3 regions of the Desulfallas thermosapovorans DSM 6562 genome follow, and region 1 is predicted to be linked to each of the others. Evidence: a T-box and tRNA genes for the amino acid it is inferred to sense, from the RefSeq annotation. Region 1 holds a T-box; the other regions hold tRNA genes.
The links. A T-box is a leader RNA that pairs with one kind of tRNA and senses whether it is charged. The one in region 1 lies ahead of ileS (isoleucine--tRNA ligase), so its partner is inferred to be a tRNA-Ile.
Positions count from the first base shown of each region.

Region 2: it has a tRNA-Ile gene. The T-box ahead of ileS (isoleucine--tRNA ligase) is inferred to sense a tRNA for this amino acid. The anticodon was not compared.
Region 3: it has a tRNA-Ile gene. The T-box ahead of ileS (isoleucine--tRNA ligase) is inferred to sense a tRNA for this amino acid. The anticodon was not compared.

Region 1 is NZ_VNHM01000006.1:4,208-7,480, forward strand. Features, by position in the region: gene ileS (isoleucine--tRNA ligase) at 1-1,131, opposite strand, end outside; T-box leader at 1,181-1,435, opposite strand; gene LX24_RS06275 (DUF167 domain-containing protein) at 1,484-1,771, opposite strand; gene LX24_RS06280 (DivIVA domain-containing protein) at 1,847-2,530, opposite strand; gene LX24_RS06285 (YlmH family RNA-binding protein) at 2,738-3,273, opposite strand, start outside.
Region 2 is NZ_VNHM01000013.1:65,821-69,093, reverse strand. Features, by position in the region: gene LX24_RS11385 (protein arginine kinase) at 1-234, opposite strand, end outside; gene LX24_RS11380 (UvrB/UvrC motif-containing protein) at 224-757, opposite strand; gene LX24_RS11375 (CtsR family transcriptional regulator) at 777-1,247, opposite strand; tRNA gene LX24_RS11370 (tRNA-Asn) at 1,560-1,634, opposite strand; tRNA gene LX24_RS11365 (tRNA-Ala) at 1,640-1,715, opposite strand; tRNA gene LX24_RS11360 (tRNA-Ile) at 1,891-1,967, opposite strand; gene lysS (lysine--tRNA ligase) at 2,088-3,273, opposite strand, start outside.
Region 3 is NZ_VNHM01000002.1:104,619-107,891, forward strand. Features, by position in the region: gene dnaG (DNA primase) at 1-611, shown strand, start outside; gene rpoD (RNA polymerase sigma factor RpoD) at 608-1,726, shown strand; tRNA gene LX24_RS02330 (tRNA-Asn) at 1,794-1,868, shown strand; tRNA gene LX24_RS02335 (tRNA-Ile) at 1,877-1,951, shown strand; tRNA gene LX24_RS02340 (tRNA-Glu) at 1,971-2,046, shown strand; tRNA gene LX24_RS02345 (tRNA-Val) at 2,050-2,125, shown strand; tRNA gene LX24_RS02350 (tRNA-Val) at 2,181-2,256, shown strand; gene LX24_RS02355 (oxidoreductase) at 2,443-3,273, shown strand, end outside.

The DNA of each region.
Region 1 (3,273 bases):
AACATCCAGGATACCCTGGTTCGCTTCGTGATATACTTGACCGCTGAATTGACCGGCTTCACCGGTGAAACGTCCCTGGCCGTCCACGGGTGAAAGGATGGGTAATTTATATTTAAGACCCACCAGATAGTCTTCATGGCCATGCCCCGGTGCGGTGTGCACGCAGCCTGTGCCCGCTTCCAGGGTAACATGGTCGCCAAGGATAAGCACCGAGTCGCGGTCAATGAAGGGGTGACCGCACACAATACCCTCCAGTTCATTACCTTTGAATACACCGGTGATGTTCCCCCCGGCCAGCTCTGTTTCTTTTAAAAACTGTCCCTGAAGCTCTTTGGCCAGCAGCAGCCTTTGCCCCCCGGACTCCATAAGAATGTAGTCAAATTCCGGGTGCAGGGTTATGGCCAGGTTGGCAATCAGTGTCCAGGGAGTGGTGGTCCAAATGACCACATAGGTATTCTCCTCCGGCAATACTCCCTTGCCGTCCCGCACCGGAAATTTAACATAGATGGAAGGAGATTTTTTATCGGCGTATTCCACCTCGGCCTCGGCCAGGGCGGTTTCACAGGTGGCGCACCAGTACACCGGTTTTAATCCCTTGTAAATATAGCCCCGTTTGGCCATTTCGCCGAATACGCCTATTTGCCGGGCCTCGAAGTGGGGCATCAGGGTTAGATAGGGGCGTTCCCAATCCCCCCGCACGCCCAGGCGTTTAAATTCTTCCCGCTGAATGTCCACAAATTTCAATGCGTATTCCCGGCACTTCTGCCGGAAAGCCACCGTGTCCACGGCGTGGCGGTTAAGGCCCAGGTTTTTGATGGCCTGCTGCTCGATGGGCAGGCCATGGGTATCCCAGCCCGGAATATAGGGGGCATCGTAGCCCGCCATGGAATGAAACTTGACAATAATATCCTTGAGCACTTTATTTAAAGTGTGCCCCAGGTGAATATGGCCGTTGGCATAGGGGGGGCCGTCATGTAATATAAATTTGGGTTTGCCGCTGTTATGCTGCTGTACCTGGCGATAAATATTATTTTCTTCCCAGAACTGCATGATTTCCGGTTCCCGCTGGGGTAAGTTGCCTCGCATGGGAAAGTCGGTTTGGGGTAAATTAAGGGTTTTTCCGTAATCCATAATGTCACCTCAATCATGATGATTTGACAAAAATAAAAAACCGTCCCGGCAAAGGGACGGATGTTTTCCGTGGTACCACCCTGATTGGACCGGCCGCCGGCGAAAATATTAGGCCGTTATAAAAAAGACCGATCCCGCTTATATGGCCGTTAACGGCGGCCACCGGACAAGCTTAATCTCCCTAAAGGATTTCAGCCGTCGCCTCCCGGGTGATTTTCAAGCGGTTTACACTGCACCCGGCTCACACCACACCCGGGCTCTCTGGGCAGCCGCACCGTTTACTCGTCCCGATCACAGGCAACCTGATATCGACAATTTAACTATACCATTATATATAAAAACGCCCGGCCAGTCAATAATTGAGCCGTTCCAGCACCTGCCGGGCGGTCAAACCTTCAACCCGCACAGTTTTATTACGCCCGGTATGCCCGTGGCAAACCGCCACCCGGCCTTTGGCCACCCCCAGCAGTTCAGCTATGAAGGCACAACAGGCTTTGTTGGCCGCACCGTCCACCGGAGGAGCAGTAAGCCGCACTTTAAGGGCGCCGTCCATGATACCGGACACCTGGTTTTTGGCAGCCCTGGGCTGTACCCGTATTTTTATAGTCACACCACCGGCATCCTCTTGAATATCCAACATAACCTCACCGTCCTCATCGCCGGGGTAGGTTTACTATTACCGTATGTATGCCATACCGGTTAGAACCAGGTATAACTACCTGTCCCCATCATCACCCTGTTCACCGGGGTCGCCTTCCCCGGCACGGAGATTGCCCCGGGCTGCACCCGCAGCACTGTCCGTATCCTCACGACCACCGGCATCATCACCATTCCGGCCCGCAGCCGCCTCAAGCCAACCCGACCCGAAGTTACTCATCATTTCCAATACCTCTTCCTCCTGATCGTCCAACAAGCTTATCTGGGCCTCCAGGAAAGAGCGAAATTTAACCCTGAACATCTGAACTTGCTTGTTTAACAGGCGGTATTCCTCCATAACATCTCTAACCCGGTTTTCAGCTTCCTCGATGCGATACCGGGCCCGCTCCCGCGCCTCCTGAAGCGTCCTGGCCGCCTTTCCCTCGGCATCACCAATAATTTTTTCAGCCCGCAGGCGAGCGTCTTCCAGCAACAGTTCGGCCTCTTGCCGGGCGTTGCGCTCCAGGTCATCGGCATTTTTTTGGGCCATGATAACTGCATTCTTAATAACTTTCTCCATTTCTAAATAGCGCGCCATGGCAGCTTCGCCGTTTTCCAGCTTTTCCTTCAGGGACTGGTTTTCCAGATACAAAGCCTCGTAATTTTGCACCAACTGGTCGAGGAACTTGTCTACCTCTTCTTCATTATAACCCCGGAAGGAGCGTCGAAATTCTTTTTTCTGAATATCAAGGGGGGTGAGCACATGCAACATCTCCTATCAGATTTTTAACTGACAGTAAAATAAGATGACCATAGCCATAATCCAATGTACAAACGTTAATCACTTAACCTTTCACTCTTGCATGCATGCCTTTCCAGGGCACAAAACGCCATGAAAGAATTTCTTTTAGACTTTCAACACCCGGCACCACCCGGGTGACACCGGACCGGGGTGGGGTAACCGGGTTACTTAACGGGCAGTGCCGTAGCGATGTAATAACAGGTTTATACGGCCCTTTTTAGTCTGGCCACCGGTTTGTTCCACCGCCACCCGGCCCCGACCCCGGGCGGAAATCATATCTCCCGGCTGCACCGGCGTGGCAGGGTCAAGGCAAGGGCGCCAGTTGAGGTATATCTTACCTGCGGCGACTTCCCGGGCCATCTTTGTTCTGGATAGGCCAAAACCATGAGCCGCCACCGCGTCCAGGCGCAATGACTGCGCCGTAACCTTAATTTCACGGTAATTCTTTACCGGTGGAATAAGCCCGTCGCGGTTTATTTCACTTACCGTAACCCCCACCCGGCCCACGCCGGTTAGATCCATCTTGATAACTCCCGCCACCTCTGCGGCCACGATTAGCTGAGCACCATCTTCACGCACCAGTATATCACCCAGTTTTTCCCTGCGCAGTCCCAGACCCAGCAGCGCACCAAGGTAATCCCGGTGGGTGAGGGTGTGAAAACGTGAATTACTCTGGACGTTTAAAAAGGCCAGGCCGGCGTCCA
Region 2 (3,273 bases), on a different contig from region 1:
CATGCGGATCATCTCCAAATTACCCGCCCGGCTCTTAACAGCCTGGTTTTCCATGGCCAACTGCACCGCGTGGATAACTTGCCCCGCCTTTTCGTTATCCAGCAAATGGGGGAAGGCATATCCTTTCAGGTTGCGGGCCACCCTGATACGGCTGCTGATCAATATATCCCCATCCGGGCCGCCGCCCAACATCCAACCGCTTCTGGCATTATTCACCGTCTCTTTAATACCCATTATTGTCCCCCCCGGCCAACTGCTGCTCCAACTGCCGGATCTCATCCCGCAATTGAGCTGCCCTTTCAAATTCCTCCCGGGCCACGGCTTGCTGCATTTGTTCTTTCATATCTTTAATCTTCCTCGCCAGTTTGGCCTGCCCGCCGGTTCGCTCGGGAACCTTACCCGCATGGTTGCTGGAACCGTGAACTCTGCGCATAAGGGGCTCCAGGCGATCCCCAAAATGCCTGTAGCAGTCACCGCAACCCAGTAATCCCTTTTGGGCGAATGAGTTTTCCGTGGTGCCGCACGTGGGACAGCTGGTTTGCTGCTGGACTGCAGCGGCAAAGGGATGGGCCGGCGGTGCCTGGCTCAAAAAACTGGCCAATATATTATGCAGGTTGATTTGAGGCATAAAGCCAAACCCTCCGGCCTGCCCCTGGCCGGCACAGATTTCGCACAAATGCATTTTGGTTTGGTGACCGTTTACTATTTGTGTATAGTGCACCGTAGCAGGCCTTTCATGACATTTTTCGCAAAGCATGATTATTCCCCCTGGAATATTATTTGGAGTGTTTAAATATAACCATTAATATGGATTTAAGAATGTTGGCTCGCAACTGGTCCCGGGCCGGCAGGCCGATACGCAATACATTACGACCCAGACAGGCCTTAATAATAGCAACCTCCCGCGGGGTTACCAGCTCCTCCTCCAGCAACCGGGCTAAAATTGCAGTGGCCCTGCGTTCGGAGATACGGTCCCCCACCAGGCTGATCACTTCACTGAGCAGATCCATCTCACCGGTATTTAAAGGCACTTTCACTATCCGTACAAACCCCCCGCCACCCCGGCGGCTTTCCACCACGTAACCCCTTTCAATGGTGAACCTGGTGGCCAAAACATAATTAATTTGCGAGGGAGCGCAATCAAATTTTTCGGCCAACTCATTGCGCTGTATCTCCACCTTTTTTTGGCCGCTCTGCTGAATCAGTTTGTTTAAGTACTGCTCGATTATGTTAGATAGACTGGACATTATGCCAACTGCCCCCCTACAACAGAAAGTTGCTTTACCCGGCGTAGCTCTTTGCGGGTCCGGTGTTGATTTTGACTTTAACTTACTTTAACTATAGTATAACACGTTTTGCTGATTATATTTCAACAATCGTTAAAGGTGAAAAAAATTAATTAGCATTAAGATATCGCCTTTTATCTTAGCCTTAATTAATTTTTCATAAATTAAAATAAAATACCGTTGCCTTGCTACCTGGCCCGGTGAAGTACCCGCCCGTCAAAAACAAAATAAAAAGAGACATTGCAGAGTATATACTCTGCAATGTCTCTTTTTTGGCTCCCCGAGCTGGATTCGAACCAGCAACCCTCCGGTTAACAGCCGGATGCTCTACCGTTGAGCTATCGAGGAATAGCTGGTGGAGATGACCGGACTCGAACCGGTGACCCCCTGCTTGCAAGGCAGGTGCTCTCCCAACTGAGCTACACCCCCGCTTGGGCAGCATAATCCATATTAAACTTGGAACCTGTACAGGGCTTCTTGATATCGCCCTCCGGTATTAGATATTATCATATCTGCGGTAATATGGCAAGCGTTATTAATTAACCGAAACACCGTCGACTGCCTGCATTACCAGTTGACTTGACACCAATAACGGCAACTTAATTGGTGGGCCTGGGTGGACTCGAACCACCGACCTCACGCTTATCAGGCGTGCGCTCTAACCGGCTGAGCTACAAGCCCCAATTGGTTGCTAACAGGATTTTGCCGGCGTGCAAAATCTGTTTTTGGTTACCGCCTCGGTTTTTAATGTTATCATAACACTCGAAAAGTGTCAATAAACAAATTTTAACGATTTAACGTCTACCCCTGGTTCTCCCGCGGCTTCATTAACGGGAATAATATGACATCTCTAATGGATGCCGCGTTGGTTAAGATCATCACCAAACGATCAATACCGATACCAAGCCCGCCCGCCGGCGGCATACCGTATTCCAGCGCATTGATATAATCCTCATCCATCATATGCGCCTCATCGTCACCGGCCCGCCTTTTTTCGAGCTGGCTCAGGAATCTTTCCTTTTGGTCCAGCGGATCATTAAGCTCGGAAAAGGCGTTGGCCATTTCCCGTCCATAAATAAACAGCTCAAACCGGTAGGTAAGGTCGGGCCTGTCCTCTTTTTTCTTGGCCAGAGGCGATATATCCAGGGGGTAATCATAGATAAAGGTGGGCTGGATTAAGTTAGGCTCCACTGTTTCTTCAAACACTTTGTTTAATATGGAACCCCAGGACTCACCCCGTTCCACTGCAACGGGCAGATGCTGCACGGCGGCATACGCCTCATCACCTGTGCGCAGCGATTCAAAATCCACACCACTGTACTTCTTAACCGCCTCCAGCATAGGCACCCTGGCCCAGGGTTTAGCCAGGTTGATATCCACATCGCCATAGCGCACCACATTGGTACCCAGTACCTGTTCCGCCACGGTGCAAATCAGGTCCTCAGCCAGATCCATCATGTCGTTGTAATCGGCATAGGCCTGGTAGAGCTCCAACATGGTAAATTCGGGGTTGTGCTTGGTGCTGATGCCCTCATTACGGAAATTGCGGTTAATTTCATATACCCGTTCAAACCCGCCTACCAGCAGCCGTTTCAGGTAGAGCTCAGGAGCAATCCGCAAAAATAGATCCATATCCAGTGTATTGTGGTGGGTAATAAACGGGCGGGCTGCCGCTCCACCGGCAATGGCATGCATCATGGGCGTTTCCACTTCCAAAAAACCCAGCCGGTCCAAATAACCACGGATAGCCTTGATAATCTTGCTGCGTTTGACAAAGGACTCCCTGACCTCGGGGTTGACTATTAAATCGACGTATCGCTGCCGGTAGCGCAGTTCCACATCACGCAGGCCGTGCCACTTTTCCGGCAGGGGGCGCAAAGATTTGCTTAACAAACGCAGGGTTTGAACCGCCAATGTTATTTCACCCATGCGGGTTTTAAATACCTTGCCGGTTACACCTACAATATCACCGATATCCAGTTTGGTA
Region 3 (3,273 bases), on a different contig from region 1:
GAGAACTGGAAAAGAACGAAGCGATCAGGTTGGTGGCGGCCAAACTGTTTACCGGTTACCATGTTGTGGTGGAAAAACTCCAAAAATTTACCAATAACAATCGAAAAAATGCAGTAAAACCGGATAAAATTGCTAATAATAAGCATAATATAAGTAATATTAAATTTAACGGTGATTTTGGTAAAAGGGCCGAGTACGGGTTAATAAGGTTAATCCTGGAAGATGAGAAATTGATTGATACCGTTGCCGGTGTATTGCCGGGCAACTTTTTTCAGGATGATTTTTGCCGCGAGGTTTATGACAAAATTTTAGACACATATAAACAGCCTGTTTCTTATACATTATCTGTTGTGTTTGATTACATGGAAGAGGAGTATCAACAAAGGTTGAGTGCTATGTTAATGGAACCGGTTCCCGGCGAAAATACGGAGTTGCTTTTACACGGCTATATTACTGCTATAAAAAAAAGACAACTGCAGGATAAGAGCCGGCAATTGCAGGATGCCCTGGCCGTTGCGGAAAAAACCGGGGATCGCGATGAAATGGTACGCCTTTTGCAAGAGATAGGTTCTATTAATCAAACCCTGAAGGGAGGGGAAATGTTGCAATGAGCAAGGAAGACTCCAATAAAAAACAGGTTTTAAAAAATGTCAAGGAATTAATTGAAAAGGGCAAAAAGCGGGGAGTCTTGACTTATCACGAGGTCATGGACAGTTTACAGGGTATAGACCTTACTCCCGAGCAAATTGACGATGTATACGAGAAATTGTCCGCCATGGGTATCGAAGTGGTGCCTGACGCTCAGGATATCGAGACCATCAACGCTTCCCCCATTGAAGAAGATGATAACGACTCCGGCGACGACGTGGAGGTTGACCTAACTGTTCCGGAGGGCGTTGGCATAGATGATCCCGTGCGCATGTACTTAAAGGAAATCGGACGGGTACCCCTTTTGACACCGGAAAAGGAAGTTGAACTGGCCAAGCGTATGGAACAGGGTGACGAAGAAGCCAAACGCCTGCTGGCCGAGGCAAACCTGCGCCTGGTGGTTAGCATTGCCAAGCGCTATGTAGGCCGGGGCATGTTGTTTTTGGACCTTATACAGGAGGGCAACTTAGGTCTCATTAAGGCCGTGGAAAAGTTTGATTTCCGCAAGGGCTTTAAATTCAGTACCTATGCCACCTGGTGGATCAGGCAGGCCATTACCAGAGCCATAGCCGATCAGGCCCGGACTATTCGCATTCCGGTGCATATGGTGGAAACCATCAATAAATTAATAAGGGTGAGCAGGCAACTCCTGCAGGAGTTGGGCCGCGAGCCGCTGCCCGAGGAAATTGCCAAAGAAATGGGTATTTCCGAGGAAAAGGTACGTGAAATACTGAAGATTGCCCAGGAGCCTGTATCGCTGGAAACTCCCATTGGTGAAGAGGAAGATTCCCACCTGGGTGATTTCATTGAAGATCACGATGCCCGGGCACCGGCCGAGGAGGCTTCCTTTACTTTGCTCCGGGAACAATTGGATGATGTTCTAACTACACTGACCGACCGGGAGCAGAAGGTGCTGCGCCTGCGCTTCGGGCTGGATGATGGCCGGGCGCGAACCCTTGAGGAAGTGGGCCAGAAATTCGGTGTCACCCGGGAGAGGATCAGGCAGATTGAGGCCAAGACCCTCAGAAAACTACGCCATCCCAGCCGTAGTAAAAAGTTAAAGGATTACTTGGATTAGTTAAAATTTACTTGATAAATACTATTGACCGAGGGGTAGGTTTATTGTATAATAACTGCTGTAGCGTTCCTCGATAGCTCAACGGTAGAGCATCCGGCTGTTAACCGGAGGGTTGCTGGTTCGAATCCAGCTCGGGGAGCCAATCCCTCCGGGCCCATAGCTCAACGGTAGAGCATCCGGCTCATAACCGGCTGGTTCTAGGTTCGAATCCTAGTGGGCCCACCACTAATTCAAGGATCATAACGGCCCCATGGTCAAGAGGCCTAAGACACCGCCCTTTCACGGCGGTAACCCGGGTTCGAATCCCGGTGGGGTCACCACAAGGGCGATTAGCTCAGTTGGGAGAGCGCCTGCCTTACAAGCAGGATGTCGGCGGTTCAAGTCCGTCATCGCCCACCAGTAAAAACCGGTGCCGGAGGACACATCTCCGGCATTATAATTGAATAACAAGCGAGGGAGCATAGCTCAGCTGGGAGAGCGCCTGCCTTACAAGCAGGATGTCAGCGGTTCAAGCCCGTTTGCTCCCACCAGGAAATCAGCAGTAGCACCGGAGTCAATCTCCGGTGTTATCTCTTTTTTGAGATCTTATTTATCCTTAAAATCATAAATTGACTTTTAATATAACATAAAATGATATATTTTATTATATCTGGAAGGATATTCATTAATCTGTCAAGAAAATGTTAAATTATTGATAATAAAAGGAGGGGATGATTTTGGGTTCCAGGCTTTTCACGGTGGCAAGGATCAAAAACTGCTTGCTGAAAAACAGGATAACCATGGCGCCTATGTTTACCGGCTACGGCAATGCGGACGGTACCATAAGCCCGGCTATCCTGGAACATTACAAAGAAATGGGCGCAAGCGGGGTTGGCCTGGTCGTGGTGGAAAACATGATTGTAGACGGTCAGCGTTCCCGATTTGGAAGGCTTATGGCCATCGACAGCGACGAATCCATACCTGAGCTATCACGTTTAGCCGGCGTGATTAAAGAAGGTGGAGCGGCGGCGTTTTGCCAGATCAATCATGGTGGGCGGTTCGCCATGGTGCCGAACCCAATTGCACCGTCGCCAGTTCCTGCGTTCGGCGGCCCGGCACCTGAGGAAATGAACATAGAAATGATCGAATCAGTGATACAAAAATACGTTGATGCTGCTATGCGCGCAAAGCAAGCAGGATTTGACGGGGTGGAAATTCACGGGGCTACCGGTTATCTACCGGCGCAGTTTCTTTCCCCGCGAACCAACATGCGTAACGACCAGTACGGCGGAAGTCTGGAGAATCGCATGCGTTTCGGACTTCAGCTTGTGCACAGGGTACAGCAGGCACTCGGCTCGGATTACCCGGTGGGTTACAGGTTTATGGCCGACGAATGGTTGCCCGGCGGTTTGCATTTGGATGAAGCCAAAATATACGCAAAAGAACTGGATAAACTTGGCGTTGCTTATCTTTCCGTGACCGCCGGTACTTATGAGTCCATGTTCTTACCGGATAAGGTTACCCTATCCATGCAAGAAAACTACATGGCTGATCTGGCCGGCTCCATC